2 linked regions of the Selenomonas sputigena genome follow. Each later gene encodes a partner of the first gene's protein in a complex. Links are inferred from orthologs where the notes say so. Each region holds a gene or a part of one and is shown in the gene's direction. Other genes may lie near its edges.

What was found.
Region 2: the proteins of secY (region 1) and secA are in contact, whole or in part, in a crystal structure (PDB 3DIN), measured with the Thermotoga maritima proteins. The link is inferred for Selenomonas sputigena from one-to-one orthologs. Residues at the interface, in WP_004081795.1 of Thermotoga maritima: Glu108, Gly109, Glu110, Glu111, Ala236, Glu237, Arg238, Arg239, Ile240, Thr241, Ile242, Gln243, Tyr244, Ala245, Arg246, Arg247, Val248, Thr249, Gly250, Arg251, Arg252, Val253, Tyr254, Gly256, Ala257, Ser258, Thr259, Tyr260, Leu261, Pro262; in WP_004082002.1 of Thermotoga maritima: Glu261, Ala262, Arg263, Lys300, Ala301, Arg302, Thr303, Ile304, Ile305, Leu323, Tyr324, Asp325, Pro326, Val329, Ser330, Tyr333, Ile336, Lys340, Phe345, Val349, Glu363, Phe364, Tyr374, Ser375, Gly376, Gly377, Glu393, Ile395, Thr482, Ser483.

Annotation. Positions count from the first base shown.
Region 1 is NZ_CP110383.1:458,673-466,997, forward strand. What follows is about bases 5,354-8,325. They hold secY (preprotein translocase subunit SecY), read left to right. Parts: upstream 5,354-6,197; coding sequence 6,198-7,454; downstream 7,455-8,325. Other genes in these bases: rpsE (30S ribosomal protein S5), read left to right, coding at 5,354-5,539; rpmD (50S ribosomal protein L30), read left to right, coding at 5,552-5,731; rplO (50S ribosomal protein L15), read left to right, coding at 5,757-6,197; OL236_RS02240 (adenylate kinase), read left to right, coding at 7,468-8,112; infA (translation initiation factor IF-1), read left to right, coding at 8,285-8,325. In the rest of the region: rpsS (30S ribosomal protein S19), read left to right, coding at 1-103; rplV (50S ribosomal protein L22), read left to right, coding at 127-459; rpsC (30S ribosomal protein S3), read left to right, coding at 476-1,147; rplP (50S ribosomal protein L16), read left to right, coding at 1,147-1,596; rpmC (50S ribosomal protein L29), read left to right, coding at 1,586-1,798; rpsQ (30S ribosomal protein S17), read left to right, coding at 1,827-2,084; rplN (50S ribosomal protein L14), read left to right, coding at 2,118-2,486; rplX (50S ribosomal protein L24), read left to right, coding at 2,501-2,833; rplE (50S ribosomal protein L5), read left to right, coding at 2,855-3,394; OL236_RS02200 (type Z 30S ribosomal protein S14), read left to right, coding at 3,412-3,597; rpsH (30S ribosomal protein S8), read left to right, coding at 3,633-4,031; rplF (50S ribosomal protein L6), read left to right, coding at 4,050-4,601; rplR (50S ribosomal protein L18), read left to right, coding at 4,630-4,989; more of rpsE, read left to right, coding at 5,009-5,353. UniProt on the Escherichia coli protein: The central subunit of the protein translocation channel SecYEG. Consists of two halves formed by TMs 1-5 and 6-10.
Region 2 is NZ_CP110383.1:1,012,971-1,021,425, reverse strand. Bases 1-3,102 are described here. They hold secA (preprotein translocase subunit SecA), read left to right. Parts: upstream 1-338; coding sequence 339-2,867; downstream 2,868-3,102. Other genes in these bases: OL236_RS05080 (YitT family protein), read left to right, coding at 1-211. Also shown: OL236_RS05065 (DUF2993 domain-containing protein), read left to right, coding at 4,075-4,770; OL236_RS05060 (DUF5693 family protein), read left to right, coding at 4,776-6,830; polysaccharide pyruvyl transferase CsaB, read left to right, coding at 6,827-7,945; OL236_RS05050 (universal stress protein), read left to right, coding at 8,123-8,455. UniProt on the Escherichia coli protein: Required for protein export, interacts with the SecYEG preprotein conducting channel.

The DNA of each region.
Region 1 (8,325 bases):
ATATGTGACGGAAGATATGGTCGGACACAAGCTCGGAGAGTTCGCTCCGACGCGCACGTTCAAAGGCCATGCCGGCGAAGAGCGCAAGACTTCGCTGAGATAAGAGCGAAAGGAGGCATTTCCCCTTTGGAAGCAAAAGCTACAGCCAAGTATGTACGGATTGCGCCGCGCAAGGTGCGTGTCGTCATGGATCTCATCCGTGGCAAGAACATCGCCGAAGCTTTCGCAATCTTGAAGTTCACGCCGAAAATCGGTGCGGACGTCATAGAGAAGGTATTGAAATCCGCCGTTTCCAATGCCGAGAACAACTTCGACATGAATGTCGACAAGCTCTACATCAAGACGGCTTATGTCGATCAGGGCCCGACACTCAAGCGCATCCACCCGCGTTCTCGTGGGCAGGCGTTCAAGATTTTGAAGCGCACGTCCCACGTTACCGTCGCCGTGGAAGAAAGATGAGGAGGAGGGAAAAGGTTTGGGTCAGAAAGTAAATCCGAACGGCATCCGCATCGGCATCGTCAAGGATTGGGATGCAAAATGGTACGCAGATAAGGACTTTGCAGACAACCTGCATGAAGATATCAAGATCCGCAAGTATTTGAAAGACAGCCTCGGCGCTGCCGGCGTCTCGAAGATCGAGACGGAGCGCTCGAAGAACCGTCTGAAGCTCACGATCCATACGGCGAAGCCCGGCATGGTCATCGGCCGCGGCGGCTCGGGCATCGAGCAGATCAAGGAAGGCCTCAAGGGCAAGACGGAAAAGACGGTCGACATCAACATCTCCGAGATTCGTCAGCCTGATCTCGACGCGACGCTCGTCGCCGAGAACATCGCGCAGCAGCTGGAGCGCCGCATCGCGTTCCGCCGCGCCATGAAGCAGTCGGTCGGCCGCACGATGCGCCTCGGCGCCAAGGGCATCAAGGTCAAGGTTTCGGGTCGTTTGGGCGGCGCGGAAATCGCCCGAAGCGAGGCATATCGCGAGGGCAGCATTCCGCTGCACACGCTGCGCGCCGACATCGACTACGGCACAGCGGAAGCCCGCACGACGTACGGACGCATCGGCGTCAAGGTCTGGATCTTCAAGGGCGAAATCCTTCCAGAGAAGAAGCAGTCCAAGAGGGCTGCCGCTGAAGGGAGCGAAGCTTAATGTTATTACCGAAGAGAGTCAAATACCGCAAGCAGTTTCGCGGACGCATGAAGGGCAAGGCACATCGCGGCAACACGGTCAGCCACGGTGAGTTCGGCCTTGTGGCTCTGGAGCCGGCTTGGATCACGAATCGTCAGATCGAAGCCGCCCGTATCGCCATGACGCGCTACATCAAGCGCGGCGGTAAGGTCTGGATCAAGATTTTCCCCGACAAGCCGGTCACGGCGAAGCCGGCCGAGACCCGCATGGGCAGCGGCAAGGGCTCGCCCGAGTACTGGGTGTGCGTCGTCAAGCCCGGTCGTGTGCTCTTCGAGATGGACGGCGTGTCGAAGGAAGTCGCCATGGAGGCCATGCGCCTTGCAGGCCACAAGCTGCCGATCCGCACGAAGTTCGTCACGCGCGAGGAGTCACTGAAAGCAGCAGAGGGCGGTGAAGTAAATGAAGGTTAATGAGATACGCGACTTGAATGCCGGGGAGCTTGTTGAAAAGCTTGCTTCGCTCAAACAGGAGCTGTTTAACCTCCGTTTCCAGCACGCTACCGGCCAGCTGGAGAATCCGATGCGTATCAAGGAAGTCAAGAAGTCGATCGCGCGCGTCAAGACGGTGCAGCGCGAACTTGAGAATCAGGACGTTTGCTTGGCGAAGAATTGATTGATATGCAGAGGAAGGAGGCTCTTTGATGAGCGAGAGAAATGAACGCAAGACGAGAGTCGGCAAGGTCGTAAGCGACAAGATGGACAAGACCGTCGTCGTCGCCGTTGTCGACATTGAGCAGCACAAGCTCTATAAGAAGGCCGTCAAGAAGACGGTGAAGTTCCAGGCGCACGACGAGAACAACGAGGCGCATGTCGGCGATACGGTGGCTCTGATGGAGACCCGCCCGCTCTCGAAGCACAAGCGCTGGAGAGTCGTGAAGATCGTCGAGAGGGCGAAATAATTTCGCCACGATCTCGAAAGGGAGGTTCATACATTGATTCAACAGCAGACCATGCTGAATGTTGGCGACAATACGGGCGCGAAAGAGATCATGTGCATCCGCGTGCTCGGCGGTTCGTACCGCAAGTATGCCAACATCGGTGATGTTATCGTGGCTGCCGTCAAGGCAGCGGCCCCCGGCGGCACGGTCAAGAAGGGCGATGTCGTCAAGGCTGTCGTCGTTCGAAGCGTCAAGGGCATCCGTCGTCGGGACGGCTCTTACATCCGCTTTGACGAGAACGCCGCCGTGCTCATCAAGGAAGACAAGACGCCGAGAGGAACCCGTATTTTTGGCCCCGTGGCCAGGGAGCTGCGCGAGAAGGATTTCATGAAGATCGTTTCCTTGGCTCCTGAAGTTCTTTGATAGGAGGCGCTATTTTGTCACAGGTGAAACTGCACGTAAAGAAAGGCGACACGGTCGTCGTCCTCGCAGGCAAGGACAAGGGCAAAGAGGGCAAGATCGTCGAGGCTCTGCCGAAGAAGGGCAAGGTTGTCGTCGAGGGCGTGAACAAGGTGAAGCGCCATACGAAGCCGAGCCAGAAGTACCCGCAGGGCGGCATCATCCAGAAGGAAACCCCTCTGAACGCCTGCAAGGTCATGCTCGTATGCCCGGCCTGCAAGAAGGCGACGCGCACGGGCAAGAAGGAAGTCAACGGCAAGATGGTTCGCGCCTGCAAGAAGTGCGGCGAAGTCATCGACCAGACGAAATAATTGAGGAAGGAGGAGCACGGTTTGGATAGATTACAGGAAAAGTACAAGAACGAAGTTGTGCCTGAGCTCACGAAGAAGTTCGGCTACAAGAACATCATGCAGCTTCCGAAGATCGAGAAGGTCATCATCAACATGGGCGTCGGCGAAGCCGTCGGCAATCCCAAGGCTCTTGACTCTGCGGTCAACGATCTGACGATCATTGCGGGACAGAAGCCCATCCTGACGCGCGCGAAGAAGTCGCTTGCCGCCTGGAAGCTCAGGGAAGGCATGCCGATCGGCACGAAGGTCACGTTGCGCGGCACGCGCATGTACCAGTTCCTCGACAAGTTCATCAACGTCGCCCTGCCGCGCGTCCGCGACTTCCGCGGCGTGAGCAGCACGGCTTTTGACGGCCGCGGCAATTATGCGGTCGGTCTCAAGGAGCAGCTCATCTTCCCCGAGATCGAGTACGACAAGATTGACAAGCTGCGCGGCATGAACATCGTCATCGTCACGACAGCAGAAAAAGACGAAGAGGCGCGCGAGCTCTTGAAGCTCATGGGTATGCCTTTCAAGGCTTGAAGAAGGAGGTATGAACTGTGGCTAAGAAATCGATGATCGAAAAGTGGAGCCAGCAGCCGAAGTTCAAGGTGCGCCAGCACAACCGCTGCAAGATCTGCGGTCGTCCGCATGGCTACATGAGGAAGTTCGACATGTGCCGCATCTGCTTCCGCGAGCAGAGCTACAACGGCGCCATTCCCGGCGTGACGAAAGCCAGCTGGTAAACTACGAAACGTATGAAAGGGAGGATATCGGTTCCATGGTAATGACTGATCCTATTGCAGATATGCTGACGCGCGTTCGCAACGCGAACTCCGTCTACCACTCCAAGGTGGAGATTCCCGCCTCCAAGATCAAGAAGGCAATTGCCGAGGTCTTGAAGGAAGAGGGCTTCATCAAGGATTACACCTTCACGGCAGACTCGAAGCAGGGCATGCTGACGGTTTTTCTCAAGTATGGCCCCGCACGCGAGAAGGTCATCACGGGCATCAAGCGCATCTCGAAGCCCGGTCTTCGCGCTTATGCGAAGCACGATGAACTGCCGCGCGTCCTCGGCGGACTCGGCATCGCCATCATCTCCACGTCGAAGGGGATCATGAGTGACAAGGAAGCCCGCAAGGCCGGCCTTGGCGGCGAAGTCGTCGCCTATGTCTGGTAAACGTCTGGAGGTGAAAAGATGTCGAGAATTGGCAGAGCACCGATTGAGATTCCCGCTGGCGTAACCGTCAAGATCGAGGAAGTCAACAAGGTGACAGTAAAGGGTCCGAAGGGCGAGCTTTTCCGCGAGCTTCATCCGGACATGAAGATCGCGGTCGAGGGCAATGTCCTCACGGTCACGCGCCCGTCGGACGACAAGGAGCACCGCTCCCTGCACGGCCTTACGCGCACGCTCATCAACAACATGGTCATCGGCGTGACGGAAGGCTTCAAGAAGACGCTCGAAATCAACGGCGTCGGCTACCGTGCCGCGAAGCAGGGCAAGAATCTGAACCTTTCCTTGGGTTTTTCCCATCCCGTCATTGTCGAGCCGCCCGCAGGCATTACGCTTGACGCGCCCAGCGCGACGAGCATCGTCGTTTCGGGCATCGACAAGGAAGCTGTCGGCGCCATCGCTGCAAAGATCCGCAGCTATCGTCTGCCTGAACCGTACAAGGGCAAGGGTATCAAGTACGAGGGCGAGCACATCCGCCGCAAGGTCGGTAAGGCCGGCGCCAAGGCGAAGAAATAAGGCAGCTTAAAGGAAAGGAGTGACCATAGTGCTGATCAAGGCAGACAAGAACAAGGCAAGGCAGAAGCGCCACCTGCGCGTCCGTAACCACGTTTCGGGCACGGCAGAGCGTCCGCGCCTCAACGTATACAGAAGCCTCGCGAACATCTACGCGCAGGTGATTGACGACGAGAAGGGCGTGACGCTCGTCTCGGCAAGTTCGAAGGACAAGGGATTCTCGAACTACGGCGGCAACATCGAGGCCGCGAAGGCTGTCGGCGCTGCTGTCGCGAAGCGTGCGCTTGAAAAGGGCATCACCGAGGTTGTCTTTGACCGCGGGGGTTACATCTACCACGGTCGCGTCGCGGCGCTCGCAGAAGCAGCGCGCGAGGCAGGCCTCAAATTCTGACTTGCAAGGAGGTAAATGAATGGCTAGAATGGACAGGAACCATGACAGGGACCGGGACAGAAACAACGAGACTCCTGAATTTGAGGAGAAGGTCGTTTACATCAACCGCGTCGCCAAAGTCGTCAAGGGCGGCCGCCGTTTCTCCTTCAGTGCCCTCGTAGTCGTGGGCAACAAGAAGGGCAAGGTTGGCGCAGGCCTCGGCAAGGCGAGCGAAGTGCCCGAGGCAATACGAAAGGGCATCGAGGACGCGAAGAAGAACCTCATCGAGGTTTCCTTGAAGGATACGACGATTCCGCACGAGATGATCGGCATCTTCGGTGCAGGCCGCGTGCTCTTGAAGCCCGCCGCCAAAGGTACCGGCGTCATCGCGGGCGGCCCTGCGCGCGCCGTCTTGGAGCTTGCGGGCATTCGCGACATCCTTACGAAGTCTCTTGGCTCGTCGAATCCGAACAACATGGTTCGCGCCACGGTCAAGGGTCTCGAGCAGCTCAAGCGTGCTGAAGCGGTCGCTGAACTGCGCGGCAAGACGGTGCAGGAACTCTTAGGTTAAGGAGGAAGTTCGATGGCAAAGGTTAAAATCACTCTTACGAGGAGCCTCATCGGTCGTCCCGAGACGCAGAGAGCCACCGTTCGTTCGCTCGGACTTCGTAAGCTCAACTCGTCGGTGGAGCGTGAGATGAACGACGCATTGAAGGGACAGATCCACAAGGTCGAACATCTCGTGAAGGTCGAGAACATATAAGAAGGAACAAGGAGGTGCAAGCAGTATGAAGTTACATGAATTGTCCCCGGCGCCTGGCTCCAAAAAGACGCGCAACCGCGTGGGGCGCGGCATCGGCAGCGGCAACGGCAAGACCGCAGGCCGCGGGCACAAGGGTCAGAATTCGAGGAGCGGCGGCGGCGTCCGCACGGGCTTCGAAGGCGGCCAGATGCCGATCTACCGCAGGCTTCCGAAGCGCGGCTTCAACAATGTGTTCCGCAAGATTTATGCGGAGGTCAACATCGAAACCTTGAACCGCTTTGAGGACGGCGCTGTTGTCGATCCCGTCGCACTCGTCGAAGAGGGTATCCTGAAGAACGTCCGCGACGGCATCCGCATCCTCGGCAAGGGCGAACTCACGAAGAAGCTCACGGTTCGAGCCAACGGCTTCACGAAGTCGGCGGAAGAAAAGATCAAGGCGGCAGGCGGACAAGTCGAGGTGATCTGATTGTTTTCAGCCCTTGCGAACATCTACAAGATTCCGGAGCTAAGACAGAAGGTCATCTTCACGCTCATCATGTTCGCCGTGTTCCGGCTCGGTACGCACATTCCTGTGCCGGGCGTTGATCCGTCAGCCATTGAGCAGCTGTTTGCCACGGGCAACCTGTTCGGCCTGTTGGATCTCTTTTCCGGCGGTGCATTCAGCAAGTTTTCCATCTTTGCGATGAGCATCACGCCGTACATTAACGCGTCGATCATCATGCAGCTTCTCACGGTTGTCATTCCGACTTTGGAACAATGGTCCAAAGAAGGGCAGGAAGGGCACAAGAAAACGACGAAGGTCACACGCTACTTGACCGTAGCGCTCGCCTTTTTCCAGGCTGTCGGCATGTCGATCGGTCTGAAGCAGGCGATCTTGAATCCCAATCCCGTCTCTATTCTGATCATCGCGATCACCTTGACGGGAGGCACGATATTCCTCATGTGGATCGGCGAGCAAATCACGGCGAACGGCGTCGGAAACGGCATATCGCTTATCATCTTTGCCGGTATCGTCGCAGCATTGCCGAAGAATCTCGGCACGATCTACAGTTATTTGCAGGCGGGGACGATCAGCTATTTCAACGCATTCGTCTTTGCCGTCATCGCTCTCTTGATGATCGTGTTCGTCATTTACATCCAAGAGGGCAACCGCAGAGTCCCGATTTCCTACGCGAAACGGGTCGTCGGAAAAAAGACGTATGGCGGAAGTTCCAGCCATATCCCGCTGAAGGTCAATCATGCGGGAGTCATCCCAATCATCTTTGCGTCATCCGTGCTGATGTTTCCAGTAACCGTCGCCCAGTTTATTGAAGTTCCCTGGGTGACCACACTCGCCGGTTATTTTGCGTGGGGCACACCGCTGCAGACAAGCATCTACGCGCTGCTCATCATCTTCTTCACGTACTTTTATACCGCGGTTACTGTAAAGATATCGGATATGGCAGAGAACCTGAAAAAATACGGTGGCTTCATCCCGGGCATACGTCCGGGCAAGCCGACGGAAGAATATCTCGATACTGTCATGACGCGCATCACGCTGGCAGGCGCGTTCTTCCTGGCATTCATCGCAGTGCTGCCGAACCTCGTCGCGGGCGCGACCCACATCGAGGGTGTGTACTTCGGCGGCACGGCACTGCTCATCGTCGTCGGGGTTGCGCTGAACACGATGAAGCAGATCGAATCCATGGTGGTCATGCGCCATTACCAAGGTTTCATGAAATAGGAGGAGTCCTTTGATGCATATCCTGTTAATGGGTCCGCCGGGCGCCGGCAAAGGCACGCAGGCGGCCAATCTCGTGAAAGAATTCGGCATTCCGCACATCTCGACGGGCGACATGTTCCGCGCCGCCGTGAAGGAGGGGACGGAGCTTGGGCTACAGGCGAAGGCCTGCATGGACGCCGGCAAGCTCGTGCCGGACGAGGTCACGATCGGCATCGTAAAGGAGCGGCTCGCGAAGCCCGACTGCAAGAAGGGCTTCATCCTCGATGGTTTTCCGCGCACGGTGGAGCAGGCGGATGCTCTTACGGGCATCCTCAAAGAGCTGGGGCTATCCCTCACCGCAGCCCTCAACATCACGGTGCCGGCAGCGGACCTCATCGAGCGTGCTGTCGGACGCCGCATCTGCAAATCCTGCGGCGCGACGTACCATGTGAAGTTCAACCCGCCCCAGAAGGCGGGGGTTTGTGACACATGCGCGGGCGACCTCTACCAGCGTGCAGATGACAGCGAGGAGACGATGAAGAATCGCCTCTCCGTTTACGAGGCGCAGACGAAGCCCTTGATCGCCTACTACGAGAAGGCAGGCGTCTACAAGGAGATCGACGGCAGACAGGCCATTGACGATGTCAAGGCCGCCATGCTCGCCGCCTTGAAGGACTGAGCTGCGTGTCCGAGAGCCACCGAACGATAAAGACGCGAGAGCGTCACGGCGGGCGCGGGTTTGGCGTCCGAGAAAATACGATGTTGGGCATGGGCAATTCCCGATGCGGAACGCTCCTTTCACGGAAGATGGACAGCTTTCGCCCAACCCAATTTCAGAGAGGGAGAAGCTCATGTCAAAACAAGATGTAATCGAAGTTGAGGGCAAAGTGCT
Region 2 (8,455 bases), 550 kb from region 1 along the record:
GCAGGGCGCGTTTACACGCAAGGAGCGCAACGTGCTCTTCCTCGTCTGCTCACTCACGCAGATCAGCAAGGTCAAGCTCATCGCGAATCTCATCGACAAGAACGCCTTCATGATCGTTCTTTCGGCGAACGAGGTCATGGGCAGGGGCTTCACGATGCCCGGCATGCATCTGAAGGCGATGCTCAAGGAACGAAGCAAGAGGATTTTTTGACTTATGGGCGATTGTCTGCTAGAATCATTAGGATAGGTGTTCAATACTTTCGGAGGGACGCCGCAAGGCGCTCTCTATCATCAGTCTGCGCCGCGAAGGCGGCTGCGGGAACGAGGAGTGATACGGATTGCTCGGATTCATCAAGCGATTCCTGGGAGATAACAACGATAAGGAAATCAAGCGGATGCGCGGCATCGTCGACGTCATCAACGGTCACGAAAAGGCGCTCGAAAGCCTCAGTGACGATGCGCTTGCAGGCCATACGGGAAAGTTCAAGGAGCGTCTCGCAAACGGCGAGAGCCTCGACGATATGCTTCCCGAGGCGTTTGCCGTCGTGCGCGAGGCGTCGAGGCGCGTCCTTGGCATGCGCCACTTCGACGTGCAGATGATCGGCGGTATCTGCCTGCACGAGGGCAAGATTGCGGAGATGCGCACGGGCGAGGGCAAGACGCTCGTCGCGACGCTGCCCGTCTATCTCAATGCGCTCGAAGGCAAGGGCGTGCACATGGTCACGGTCAACGACTATCTCGCACGGCGCGACAGCGAGTGGATGGGGCGTGTCTATCGCTTCCTCGGACTCTCCGTCGGCCTCATTGCGCACGACATGGACTTCCCTGAGCGAAAGCTCGCCTATGCGTCCGACGTTACCTTCGGCACGAACAACGAGTTCGGCTTCGACTACCTGCGCGACAACATGGTCATCCATCCGCAGCAGATGGTGCAGCGTGACCTCCACTATGCCATCGTCGATGAGGTCGACTCGATTCTCGTCGATGAGGCGAGAACGCCACTCATCATCTCAGGTCCCGGGCAGAAGTCGACGGACATGTACGCTGTCATGGCACGCGCCGTCGCTCAGCTCAAGGAGGGCGAGGATTACAAGCTCGACGAGAAGCAGAAGACCGTTGCGCCGTCCGATGAAGCCGTCTTGAAGGTTGAGCGCATCGTCGGCATCAAGAATCTCTACGCGCCTGAGAATCTGGAGCTTTCGCACTGCTTTACGGCAGCTCTGCGCGCCAAGGCTCTGATGAAGCGCGATCGCGACTACGTCGTGCGCGACGATGAGATCATCATTGTCGATGAGTTCACGGGTCGTCTCATGGTTGGCCGCCGCTATTCGGACGGACTGCATCAGGCGATCGAGGCGAAAGAAGGCGTGAAGATTCAGCGCGAGAGCCAGACGCTCGCGTCGATTACCTTCCAGAACTACTTCCGCATGTACGACAAGCTCGGCGGCATGACGGGCACGGCGAAGACCGAGGAGGACGAGTTCCTCAAGATCTACAAGCTGCCCGTCGTCGTCGTGCCGACGAACCGTCCCGTGCAGCGCGTCGACGAGCCGGACGCCATCTACAAGACGAAGCGTGCGAAATACCGTGCCGTCGGACAGGCGGTCGAAGAGATTCACAAGACGGGACAGCCGATCCTCATCGGCACGACGTCCATCACGCAGTCGGAAGAGCTCAGCGCCATCTTGAAGAAGCACGGCGTCGAGCACAACGTCCTGAATGCCAAGTACCACGAGAAGGAAGCGGAGATCATCAAGGACGCAGGTCAACGGGGCGCCGTGACGATCGCGACGAACATGGCGGGACGCGGCACGGACATCCAGCTCGGCGATGGCGTGCAGGAGCTCGGCGGCCTCTACATCCTCGGCACGGAACGCCACGAATCGCGGCGTATCGACAACCAGCTGCGCGGCCGCGCGGGTCGCCAGGGAGACCCCGGCCGCTCGAAGTTCTACTTGTCGCTGGAGGATGACCTTCTGCGTCTCTTCGCGTCGGACAATATCGCCTCCATCATGGATCGGCTCGGCATGGACGAGAACGATCCGATCGAGCACAAACTCATCACGCGTTCGATCGAGCGTGCACAGAAGAAGGTCGAAGCCAGAAACTTCGACATCCGCAAGCACGTCCTCGAATACGACGATGTCATGAACCAGCAGCGCGAGGTCATCTATGCGGAGCGACGCAAGATTCTGCGCGGCGAAGACCTCAAGGAAAACATCTTCTTCATGCTCGACAAGATCATCGAGAGCGAAATGGATCAGTACGCGAACGCGAAGCTATATCCTGAGGAGTGGACGCTCGACGGACTTATCGAGGACGCGGAGAAGATCTACGCGCCCGAGGGCAAGCTCAAGAAGGAAGAGCTTGAGGCGATGAGCCGCGACGAGCTGGAAGAAACGCTCAGGAAGACGGCGCACGAAGCATACGCGGCGCGTGAGCAGCTCTTCGGCGAAGAGAATATGCGCGAGCTTGAGAAGGTCGTCATGCTGCGCGTCGTCGACAATCATTGGATGGAGCATCTCGATCGCATGGACATGCTGCGCGAGGGCATCAACCTGCGCGCCTACGGGCAGAGGAATCCGCTCGTCGAGTACAAGATCGAGGCGCTCGACATGTTCGAGGCAATGGAAGCTGCGATTCAAACGGACATCGCGAAGCTCATGTACCGCGTGAGCATCGTGACGCAGGAGCAACAGCAGCTCCAAGACCGCCTGCAGACGGCGCGCGCCTCGCACGGCGAGGAATCCAGTGCCGCTGAGACGAAGAAGAAGCCGCAGCGCAACAAGAACGACATCGGGCGCAACGATCCGTGCCCGTGCGGCAGCGGCAAGAAGTACAAGAATTGCTGCGGCAGGAACAAGTGAGACAGAGCTTTCCCGCTTGCGGGAGAGCAGCGATAAAGAATAGATTTCCCGCGAGAGAAAGCACTACGTAAGGATGTGACAAGATGCTCGAAGATTGGAAGCCGGAGATTTTGGCGATGCAAGCGAAGCTCAAGGAAATGGGGGATTCACTTTGACGTCGCCAGAAAGGAAGAAAAGATAGCCGAACTCGAATACAAGATGGGTGAGCCGACCTTCTGGGACAATGCGGAAGAGGCGCAGAAGATCAATCAGGAACTTGCCGCGATCAAGGGAAGCGTCGACAAGTACAAGGAGATCGTTTCCAAGACGGACGATGCACAGGCGCTTCTTGAAATGGCGCTGGAAGAAAATGATACGAGCCTTGAGCCTGAAGTGCAGACGGAGTTTGAGACCATCAAGACCGCCGTGCGCGAGCTGGAGCTCGAAGTCCTCTTGTCCGGCCCTTATGACGCGAACAATGCGATCCTCACGCTGCACGCGGGCGCAGGCGGCACGGAGGCGCAGGACTGGACGCAGATGCTTCTGCGCATGTACGGCAGGTGGGCGGAGCGCCACGGCTTTTCCGTCGTCACGGCAGATCTGCTGCCCGGCGATGAGGCGGGCGTCAAGAGTGCGACACTCTTCATCAATGGGCACAACGCCTACGGGTATTTGAAGTCGGAAAAGGGCGTGCATCGTCTCGTGCGCATCTCGCCCTTCGATTCCAATGCGCGTCGTCATACGTCGTTTTCTGCCTGCGACATCATGCCCGAGATCGACGATGCCGTCGAGGTCGCGATCAATATGGCGGACGTGCGCGTCGACACCTACCGCGCTTCGGGTGCGGGCGGTCAGCACATCAATAAGACGTCGTCCGCCGTGCGCATGACGCACATGCCGACGGGCATCGTCGTGCAGTGCCAGAACGAGCGCTCGCAGCTGCAGAACCGCGAACAGTGCATGAAGATGCTGCGCGCCAAGCTCTTTGAATTGGAGCAGGAGAAGAAGGAAGCCGAGATTCAGAAGCTCGAAGGCGATCAGCAGAAGATCGAGTGGGGAAGCCAGATCCGTTCCTACGTATTTCAGCCCTACACGATGGTCAAGGACATGCGCACAGGCATGGAGACGGGCAACGTGCAGGCGGTCATGGACGGCGATCTCGACGCCTTCATCGAGGCCTTCCTCGCGGCGAAGGCGAATCATGAGATTTGAGATTTAAGGTGATGTTTTGCGCAAACTTTTGATGCTTGTTGCAGGCGCTGCGGCAATCCTTCTCGTCTTTGGCGAAACTTTGCTGCCCGCATGGGCACGGCAGACAGCAGAGACGATGCTCAGGGATCGCGGGGCAGAGAGCGCCGAGGTGACGGTTGAGAGCACGCCCGGCATCCTGTTCCTCTTGGGACAGATCGACACTCTCAAGATTGATGCGAAGGGGCTTCGCATCGGCGATTTGCGCATGGAGCGCGTGCAGCTGACAGGAAGCGGCGTGAATTTTTCGTCGCGAGATCTTTTCCTCGATCACCGCGTGCATCTCATTTCTGCCAAGGATTTGAAACTCACGGGCGTCGTTTCCGAGGATGCTCTGCGCAATCTTTTGGCGAAGCGCATCGACAAGCTTGACAACATCAAGGTGACGATTGACGAAGATGGCGTGCATGCGACAGCGGAAGTGAAGATCTTCGGGCGCATGGCGGATGTCGTGCTCGAAGGGAAGATCGTCGAGGACGCGCAGGCGCTGTACTTTCACATGACGCGGCTCGACATCAAAAACGCCTTGATCGGCAAGGCAAATCTCGGCGACATTTTCGGCGACATTCAGATCGCGAAGCTCGATGCATTGCCTTTGAAGACGCGAATCGAGAGCGTCGAACACAGGAAGGGCGCCATCGTCGTGCGCCTCTCTGCCGGAGGGAATGAGGAGTAGGATACATGAAGCAATTTCAATACAACAAGGTGCTCATCGCCTTCATCTTCGTCGGCCTTGTCGCGGCGCTCCTCATCGACGTCGCACGCTGGCGTGCGGAGGAGGTCAACAAGCAGGTCGATCTCGCCATTGACTACGAAGATCTCGTGCAGCTTGCCGAGCAGGAGGGGAAACCTGTCCCTGAAGTGCTGCAGGCGGCGAAGGAAGCGGGCATCACGTCGCTCGCCGTCTACGAGACGACCTTCAAGAAGCTCAATGCAAATGGAAAGGTGACGGCGCTCGCGGGAAGTGAACTCGTAGCCAATTACCATGCGGGGATCTTGACCGATCCCGCGTGGCGCACCCTCATCGAGAACGGTACGATCAAGGGATCTGACGTCTGTGTCGTCGGGCATGATGCGCGTACCTACAAGGAGGTCAAGGAGGACTTGCTGCGCCGCCTGGGCGCTGCTCGTGTGAACGCCGTCGCAGTCAACGGCGTGGAAATCCTCGTCGTCAAGGCGAATTACGAAACCTTCCTCAAGATGGATCTCGGTATGCCGACGGACGAGATGCAGGCGGTCAATGACGCCGGCTTCTTCGTGCTCGCACGTCCGACGAATTATCTGGGCTGCACGCCCGACGATGTCGATGCCGTGTTCCGCCGTCTGGAAGACTACCGCATCTCGGAAGTCGTATTCTCCGGCTCGCAGATGCTCGGCGCTCCGAAGTCGCTGCAGACGACGATCGATCGCTTCAAGGAGCGCAATCTCGTCCTCGGACTCATCGAAGATACGACGCAGCTGCAGTTCTATAAGCAGGACGGGCTTTCCGAGATCTCCAAGGGCGTCGGCTACGACCATGTCGCGCGTCTTTACACCATCCCGAAGGACGAGCAGCCGAAGCTCAAGATCGAGACGGCGGTCGAGCGTTGGGCGAACACGGACATGGAGCGCAACATTCGCATCAACCTCCTGCGCATCTACGAGAAGCCTGCGCCCGGCATGACGCTCTTCGAGACGAACATGCACTATATCAAGGCGACGGCAGAAGCCGTAGAGTCACATGGCTTCACGCTTGGTCCTGCGGGGACGTTTGAAAACTGGTATGCGCCGCGTCCTCTGCGTGCCGTGCTGATGCTCGGCGTGGCGGCGGCTGTCGTGCTCTACCTCTCACTGATCACGCACCGTCTGCAGCCGAGGACGCTCTACGCACTCTTTGCTCTGTTGGCGTTCGTCTTTGCCGCGCCGATCCTCATGGGCAGCGGCGCGAAGATGCGACTTCTCGCGGCGTTTTTGAGCGCGAACCTCTTTCCCGCGCTCGCCGTGATATGGCAGCTCGACCGCATTCGCACCATGGAGCCCGATACGAAAGCGCCGCTCTGGCGCATCATCGGAACGGCTGCCGTCGCCCTTTTTGTGACAGGGGCGCTCTCCTATGTCGGAGCTGCATATCTGTCGGGGGCGCTCGCTGATGTCGAGTACTTCCTTGAGTTCAACATCTTCCGCGGCATCAAGCTGACGTTTGTCCTACCCATCGTCCTCGTCGCCATCGCGTTTTTGACGCGCTACGACGTCTTCGATGGCAGAATGGCGGAGGAACAGGGCGCTCTCACGCAGCTTCGCCAGATTCTCGATATGCCCGTGAAACTCAAATCCCTTCTCATTTTCGTGCTCGTGGCTCTTGCCGCCGTCGTATTCGTCGCACGTTCCGGTCATACGTCGGGCATGCCCGTCTCGGGGCTTGAGCTGAAGTTCCGTGCAATCCTGGAGCAGGCGTTCTATGCGCGGCCGCGCTCGAAGGAGCTGATGATCGGCCATCCGGCTTTCATGCTCGCCGTCCTCGCGTGGTGCCGCAAGTGGCCGACAATGCTGCTCTTTGCGCTCGTGCTCGTAGCGACGATCGGTCAGGGATCGATGGTCGAGACCTTTGCACATATGCGCACGCCCGTTTACATGTCCTTTGTGCGCGGCATCGGCGGCATCGTCCTCGGCTGCGGCATCGGCGCAGCTCTCATGGTGCTCGTGCACCTCGCGCAAATGATACTATCTTCGGCAAAGGAGCGTTTCTCAAAGGAATGAGCAACATCGTAGTATCCGGATATTACGGCTCGAAAAACGCCGGTGACGAAGCCATGCTCGCCGCGATGATCGAGGTTCTATCCGAACTGGACCCGCAAACGAATATCACGGTGATCTCAGCGAACCCTCCGGATACGAAACGCCGCCACGGTGTTGAGGCTGTTTCATGGCTCTCGTTTTCCGATATATGGAAGGCTTTGCGCGCTTCCGACCTCCTCGTGTCGGGCGGCGGCAGTCTGCTGCAGAATGTCACGAGTCGCCGCAGTCTCTATTACTACATGGCGATCATCGTCCTTGCCTTTCTCGCCCGAAGGCCCGTCATGCTCTACGCGCAGGGCATCGGCCCGATCGAGGGCTTCTGGGCGCGCACGATGATGCGGCTCATCGGCAACGGCGTGCGCCTCATCACCGTGCGCGACCACGGCTCTTTGGCAGAGCTTGCGGCCATGGGCATTCATCGTCCTAAAATCGTCGAAACTGCTGATCCGGTGCTCGCCATCAATCCCGTTGCGAAAGATATGGGGTGGCAGGTCTTGCAGTGGAACGGCGTGACGGACGACAAGCCGCTCGTCGGCATATCTGTGCGCGAGTGGAAGGGCTGGCAGCGCTACAAGGAAGCCTTCGCTGAGGCGGCCGACCGCATCGCCGTCGAGCTTGGTGCGAATCTCGTCTTTCTGCCCATGCAGTATCCCGAGGATGTCAAGACGGCGGAGACGATCGCTGCGATGATGAAGCAGGAAGCCATCGTTCTCGACGGCGAGTTTTCGACAGCGGAGCTTCTTTCACTCGTCGGCAATATGGATTTGCTCATCGCGATTCGCCTTCATGCCTTGATTTTTGCGGGCGTCATGGGCGTGCCGCTCGTCGGCGTATCGTACGATCCGAAGATCGATCGTTTCCTTGACTCCATCGGTGAGACGCCCGCCGCGAAACTTGAGACCATCACGGCAGATGAACTCATGGCGGAAGTGCGGCGCAAGTGGCAGAGGCGCGATACGCTTTGCGAGAAAAATGCCGCCCTCCTGAAAGAGCTGAGGAGACGCGCGTTTCAAAACGCTGAGCTTGCCGTGGGAATCCTGCGAAAGGGTGCGCCTTCTTTGGAGAAAAAGAATTGAACGAAGTGCAGGAGAAGAGCTGTCGTTGGAATCATCGCGCATTCCAGCGACGGCTTTTTTTACGGTGCAAGAAAATATCGGAAAATTTTTCAGAAAAATACCAAAAGATAAAAGGAATTTTCGCTTTGATATAGAAGTAGACAACAGAGGAAAAAAGTTCGCTTGGAGGTGTTTTATATGGGCAGCATCAACAAAATTCTCGTGCCGGTCGATGGTTCTGTCAACGGCTGCAAGGCTGTGGATGAGGCGATCGCCTTTGCGGAGAAGTGCAATGCAAGTCTCGATTTCGTCTATGTGGCGAGCAACATCAACAAGGATATTCCGAGCCATCTCGTCTTCGACCGCATCTGGGAGAAGATCCCCGAGAACATGAAGGCGACGCGGCATGTCGAGACGGGCAACGTGCCGAAGGCGATCCTGAAGATTGCCGACTCGGAAAAGAGCGACATGATCATCATGGGCAGCCGCGGTCTCGGTCTCTTCAAGGGCGCTTTGATCGGCAGTGTCAGC